Linked DNA regions of Urbifossiella limnaea. The protein of the gene in region 1 interacts with the protein of each later gene in a pairwise test. Links are inferred from orthologs where the notes say so. Each region holds a gene or a part of one and is shown in the gene's direction. Other genes may lie near its edges.

Region 1 (3,103 bases):
CGACCTACTCCGGCACCGACGTGGTGGAGTCGGTCGTCTCGCAGATGGCCGACGGCTCCGAGGCGGTGCGGCGGGCGCTGGTGGCGGCGCACGCCGAGCTGGAGCCCGACCAACTCCAGCAGGCGTTCGAGGCCGGCCGGCCGTACCTCACGCCGGCCGAGCTGTACGACAGCTTCGCCCCCTACATCGCGGCCACGGCCGGCCGGGGGAAGAAGCGGGGGAAGGACCCCGAGTGGGAACGGCGGGAGGCGGTCCTGGACGCGATCGACAGCGACTTCTACCCGTACCAGTGGCTCAACCCCGACGACGATGACGACGACGATTCGGAGCTGGACGAGCCGGAGCGCGAGCGGCCGGAGCCGCAGCCGTACGACCCGCGGTGGCTCGACCTGGCGGTGGCGGCGAAGCACACCGGGGCGATTCAGGCCCTCGCCCGGCCGGGTCACGCGGGGGCGCTGGCGTTCGCCAAGAGCGAGTTCGACGCGGCCCTGAAGAAGGCCAAGCACCCGTCCGACGTGCAGAACGAGATGACCACCCTGCTCCGGGTCGCGCACCCGGACGCGGCCGACGCCTTCTTCGCGGGGCTGGCGCGGCGGCCGAAGAAGGTGCACTTCTACCAGTTCTACTGGTACGCGAACATGATCCCGCGGCTGCCGCTGTCGGCGGTGCCGCGGCTGGAGGAGGCGCTGGCCGGCTTCCCGAAGGACGTCGCCGAGCACGTCGGCGAGGACTGGCAGAAGGCGATCGACAAGCTGAAGGCGAAGGGCGCGGCGCCCTGATTCCCTCCGCTTGCGGCGTAGCGGCGTCAACGCCGCTACGCCGCAAGCGGCAAACCCAATACACCTCACCCCCGAGCCCCGGTCATGGCCAAGAAGAAACCCGACGACGCCCCCGCCGCCGCGAACGGCACCGCGTCCACCGTCCTCCGCGCCCCCGCCGAAGAGATGTTCGCCGCCGAGCTGGAACAGCTCATCAAGACCGACACGCACCCGAAGCCGCCCGGCTGGCGGATGTCGCCGCGGGCCGTCGCCACGTACATCTGCGGCGGCAAGGCCGGCACCCTCGCCGTCACGCCCAAATACATCGGCCACCGCCGCCTCGTCGAGATCGCCATCTCGACGCTCGTCACCGACCGCGCGCTGCTGCTGATCGGTGAGCCCGGCACGGCGAAGTCGTGGCTCAGCGAACACCTCGCGGCGGCGATCAACGGCGACAGCACGAAGGTGGTGCAGGGCACCGCCGGCACCACGGAGGAGCAGATCCGCTACACGTGGAACTACGCCATGCTGATCGCCCGCGGGCCGAGCCCGGAGGCGCTCATCAAGTCGCCGGTGTTCCGCGCCATGGAATCCGGCACCCTCGCCCGCTTCGAGGAAATCACCCGCTGCGCCGCCGAGGTGCAGGACGCGCTCATCTCGCTCCTGTCCGAGAAGCGGCTCGCGGTGCCGGAACTGGCGACCGAGATTCCCGCGGCGAAGGGCTTCTCCATCATCGCCACCGCGAACACCCGCGACCGCGGCGTCAACGACATGTCCGCGGCGCTGAAGCGGCGCTTCAACACCGTCGTGCTGCCGAGCCCGGCGACGCTCGAAACGGAGGTGGATATCGTCCGCAAGCGCGTCGCCGAGCTGGGGGCGCACCTGGAGCTGAAGGCGGCGCCGCCGTCGGAGGACGCCGCGACGCAGGTCGTTACCATCTTCCGCGAACTGCGCGGCGGCCAGACGCTCGACGGCAAGGCCAAGATCAAGACGCCGACCGGCGTGCTCTCGACCGCCGAGGCGATCTCGGTGCTGACGAACGGCATGGCGCTGGCCGGTCACTTCGGCACGGGCGAGGTCAGCCCGATCGACCTGGCGGCGGGGTTACAGGGCGCCGTCGTGAAGGACGAGGAGAAGGACAAGGTGGTGTGGGGCGAGTACCTGGCGAACGTGCTGAAGAAGCGCGGCGCCGACTGGCGGCCGCTGTTCACCGCGTGCGCGGAGGCGAACTCGTGACCGCCCCCGGTACGGTCCACGTCTTCGGCGTGCGCCACCTGTCGCCCGGCGGCGCGTGGCACCTCCGCGCCCTGCTCGACCGCGTGAAGCCGAAGGTGATCTGCGTCGAGGGGTTGGCCGACGCCGGGCCGATGGTGCACCACCTGCAAAAGAAGGGGACGAAGCCGCCGGTCGCCATCCTGGCGTACACGGACAGCATGCCGGTGCGCACGCTCGTGTACCCGCTCGCGGCGTACAGCCCGGAGTTCCAGGCCGTCGTGTGGGCGAAGGAGCACGGCGCCCGCGTCGAGTTCATCGACCTGCCGTCGGACGTGTTCCTCGGGTTGCAGGACGTGGAGATCGAGCGGCTGACGCGCGGCGCCGCCAAGGACGCGGACGACGGCGAGGCCGAGAAGGACGCCGCGTGGCGGCCCGAGCGCGGGGAGTCGATCTACGAGCGCATCGCCGACCGCGAGGGCGAGCCGGACTACGACAGCTACTGGGAGCGCCGCTTCGAGCACAACCTGAACGACGCTTCGTACCAGCGCGCGGCGTTCGAGCTCGGGCGCGAGTTGCGCGCCGAGGCCGACGAGCCCGTGTGGCGCGCCGAGAACCTCGTCCGCGAGGCGTACATGCGCCGCCGCATCCGCGAGGTGCTCGACGACGGCGTGAAGCCCGAACAGGTCGTCGCGGTCGTCGGCGCCTTCCACGCGCCGGTGCTCGGCCCCGAGCTGCCGGCGATGACCGACGCCGAACTCGCGTCGCTGCGGCGCCGGCCCGGCAAGCTGACGCTGATGCCGTACTCGTACTTCAAGCTGTCGAGCCAGTCGGGGTACGGGGCGGGGAACCGGGCGCCGGCGTACTTCCACCTGTGCTGGGAGATGATCCAGGCCGGCGGCCTCGCCGAGCTGCCGCACCGCTACCTGAGCGAGGTCGTCCGCCACCAGCGCGCCGCCGGCACGCACCGCAGCACCGCCGAGGTCATCGAGGGCGTCCGCCTGGCGTGCACGCTCGCGGCGCTGCACGACGGCACCGCCCCCACCCTCGCCGACCTGCACGACGCGGCCGTGACGCTGATGGGCCACGGCGACGTGAGCACGATCGCCGAGGCGCTGGCGAGCGTGGACGTG
Region 2 (3,095 bases), 1.0 Mb from region 1 along the record:
GGGCTCGTTCTCGAACACGTCCAGCCCGGCGCCGGCGATGCGGTTGTTCTTCAGCGCGTCGAACAGGTCCGGCTCGCACACCACGCCGCCGCGCGCGGTGTTGATCAGGAACGCCGTCGGCTTCATCAGCCCGAGCGTCCGCGCGTTCACGCACTGCCTCGACTCCGGCAGCATCGGCATGTGCAGGCTCACCCAGTCGGCCCGGCGGAACACGTCGTCCATCGGCAGCAGTTCGATGCCGTTGGCGGCGCAGTACGCGGAGTCGGCGTAGGGGTCGTGCCCGATGACCGTCATGCCGAAGTTGCGGCCGACGCGGGCCACCGCCTTGCCGATGCGACCCAGGCCGAGCACGCCGAGGACGGTGCCGCGGATCGGCCGGTTCGTCTGCCGCGGCCAGCCGCCGGCGGCGATGCCGTTGTGCTGGCGGATCAGGTGCCGGGCCAGCGCCAGGATCAGCGTGAACGTGTGCTCGGCCACCGACTCCTGGTTCGTGCCGGGGGCGAACGTCACGGCCACGCCGTGCTCCGTCGCGGCCGCCAGGTCGACCGCGTCGTACCCGACGCCGGCGCGGGCGATCACCTTCAACCCCTTCGCCGCCGCGGCCGCGATCACGGCGCGGGTGTACGGCTCGGACCCGGCCAGCGTCGCGACGCACCCGGGGAGCACCTCCAGCAGCTCGGCCTCGGACAGTTGGTGCGGCTTGCCCGGGAACACCAGCTCGGCGCCGGCGGCGGTGATCGCCGGGCCGTAGACGTGCTCAATGTCCTGGAGCGGGGCGGGGGCGATGAGGACGCGGGGCTTCATGGGCAGGTTTCTGGGAAAGGCGTGGGCGGCGGAGCGGGCCGGGTGTACACCAGTTGTTCACCCCTGTCCGGGCGCGACGCCGGTAGAATACGGACGTGGGGCGAGACGAACCCGGTCCTAGCGGCCGGTGTCCGATCGCCAACCCCACACCGGGCCGGGCGGGGCGAGAACCCGTGCCGGCCCGGTCCGGTTGTAGCGGACGGGCGGCGTATTCCGCCCCCAACCTGAAGCGCCCGACTTCCCGACGCAGGAAACGCGACGTGCTTCTTGATTATTGACTGAACCGGGGCGACGATTGAGTAGCGGGCGCGGACCTGGCCGTGCCCCCACCCGTCGGCCTGGTTTGTCCCCCCGGAGGCGACCCACGAGCAACAGGCACCTTACACCTGTTCCCCCGCGGCACCCGCTTCCGGAGGCACCCCTGCCATAAGGAGCCTCCTTGAACGCCGCCGCCGCCACGCTGACCGCGGACCCCGCGGTGTCTACCCCCGTCGCCCTCCCCCCCGCCCTGTCGCGGGCCTGTTTGGCCGCCCGCACCGCCGCCGACAACAAGGGCCAGGACGTACTCGTCCTGGACATGCGCGGCCTCACCCCGCTGTTCGACTTCTTCGTGATCGCCACCGGCACGAGCCGCCGGCAGATTCACACGGTGGCCGAGGAGATCGACGAGGTTCTCCGGGGCGTGGGCGACACGCGGCAGGGGATCGAGGGGTACGACGCGAGCAAGTGGGTGGTGCAGGACTACGGCGACGTGGTGGTTCACGTCTTCGACCCCGACACGCGCGACTACTACAAGCTGGAAGAGCTGTGGGCCGACGCGCCGAAGGTGGACTGGGCGGACGAGGAATAGGCCCGGCGAGCCGGGGGCCGGAGCCCCCGGCTTCCCTCGCGCCGCCGTGGGGTTCGGGTTCGTGAACCAGGGGTCTGACCGAGCACCATGAGCGACACCGAGAAGCCCACCAAGCCGACGCCGGCCGAGCGGCAGACGCTGACGTACCTCCGCCGCCTGTTCGACGCCTTCGGCCTGGAGGCGAAGAGCAAGCTCGGCCAGAACTTCCTCATCGACCTGAACCTCCTCGACCTCATCGTCCGGGCCGCCGAACTCGACCGCACCGACGCGGTGCTCGAGGTCGGCACCGGGACCGGCTCCCTCACCGCCCGCCTCGCCGACCACGCCGGCGTCGTCACCACCGTCGAGGTGGACCGGTCGCTGCAGCCGGTCGCCAAGCAGATCGTCGGCGCCCGCAAGAACGTCCACTTCGTGCTCGGCGACGCGCTGGCCGGCAAGAACGTGCTGAACCCCGACATGCTCGCCGCGTGGGACGCGTCCGCGGCGGCGTTCGGCTGCGCCCGCCGGAAGTTGGTGGCGAACCTGCCGTACGTCATCGCCACGCCGCTGGTCAGCAACCTGCTCATCGCGGGGCTGCCGATCGAGCGGATGGTGGTGATGGTGCAGTGGGAGATTGCCGAGCGGATGCGCGCGGTGGCCGGCACCAAGGACTACAACGCCCTGTCGGTGCTGGTGCAGGCGGTGGCCGACGTGGAGGTGGTGCGGAAGGTGCTGCCGGGCAACTTCCACCCGCGGCCGAAGGTGGACTCGGCGATCGTGAAGATCGTGCCGAGCGCCGAGAAGCGGGCGAAGGTCGGCGACGTGGCCCGGTTCCGGGTGTTCCTCCGCGACCTGTACGTCCACCGGCGGAAGAACCTGCGGCAGGCGCTGACCGGCTGGCCGAGCGGCCGCAAGGACAAGGACGAGGTGGACGCGAAGCTCAAGGAGCTTGGCATCGACGGCACCATCCGCTCGGAGGCGCTCGACGTGGAGCAGCACCTGCGGCTGTGCGCCGCGTTCATGCCCGCGCCGCCCGCAGCGTGAGGTGGACGATTTCCGCCGGCGCACGGACCCGCAGCGGGAACCAGTTCCCCACACCGTTCGACACCACCAGCGCGGTGTCGCCGGGCTTTCGGTACAGGCCCGACCAGTAGCGGAACATCAGCGGCCCGAACCCCACCGACTCGCCCGCCATCAGCTGCCCGCCGTGCGTGTGGCCGGACACGGTCAGGGGCAGTCCCGCCTCGGCGGCCGCGTCGAACGCGTGCGGGTGGTGCGCCAGCAGGATCGGGAACGCCCCCGCGGCCACCGTACCGGCCAACTCACGCACCACCTCCGCCGACCGCCGCTCGTCCCGGTTCCACGGCAGCCCGAGCAGTTGCACCGGCACGCCGCGGACCGTAACCGTCCGCGACTCGCCGACCAGCAGCGGCACCCGGGCGCGGGTGCGGCGGACGAATTC

What was found.
Region 2: the proteins of ETAA1_RS01910 (region 1) and rsfS interact in binary tests that used the Escherichia coli proteins (3 or more experiments, as listed by UniProt). The link is inferred for Urbifossiella limnaea from one-to-one orthologs.

The regions. Positions count from the first base shown.
Region 1 is NZ_CP036273.1:434,460-437,562, forward strand. Bases 141-2,928 are described here. They hold ETAA1_RS01910 (ATP-binding protein), read left to right. Parts: upstream 141-863; coding sequence 864-1,994; downstream 1,995-2,928. Other genes in these bases: ETAA1_RS01905 (HEAT repeat domain-containing protein), read left to right, coding at 141-779; ETAA1_RS01915 (DUF5682 family protein), read left to right, coding at 1,991-2,928. Also shown: more of ETAA1_RS01905, read left to right, coding at 1-140; more of ETAA1_RS01915, read left to right, coding at 2,929-3,103.
Region 2 is NZ_CP036273.1:1,443,092-1,446,186, reverse strand. What follows is about bases 169-2,948. They hold rsfS (ribosome silencing factor), read left to right. Parts: upstream 169-1,243; coding sequence 1,244-1,654; downstream 1,655-2,948. Other genes in these bases: ETAA1_RS05790 (metallophosphoesterase), read right to left, coding at 2,652-2,948; rsmA (16S rRNA (adenine(1518)-N(6)/adenine(1519)-N(6))-dimethyltransferase RsmA), read left to right, coding at 1,742-2,677; ETAA1_RS05805 (phosphoglycerate dehydrogenase), read right to left, coding at 169-804. Also shown: more of ETAA1_RS05805, read right to left, coding at 1-168; more of ETAA1_RS05790, read right to left, coding at 2,949-3,095. UniProt on the Escherichia coli protein: Functions as a ribosomal silencing factor. Interacts with ribosomal protein uL14 (rplN), blocking formation of intersubunit bridge B8.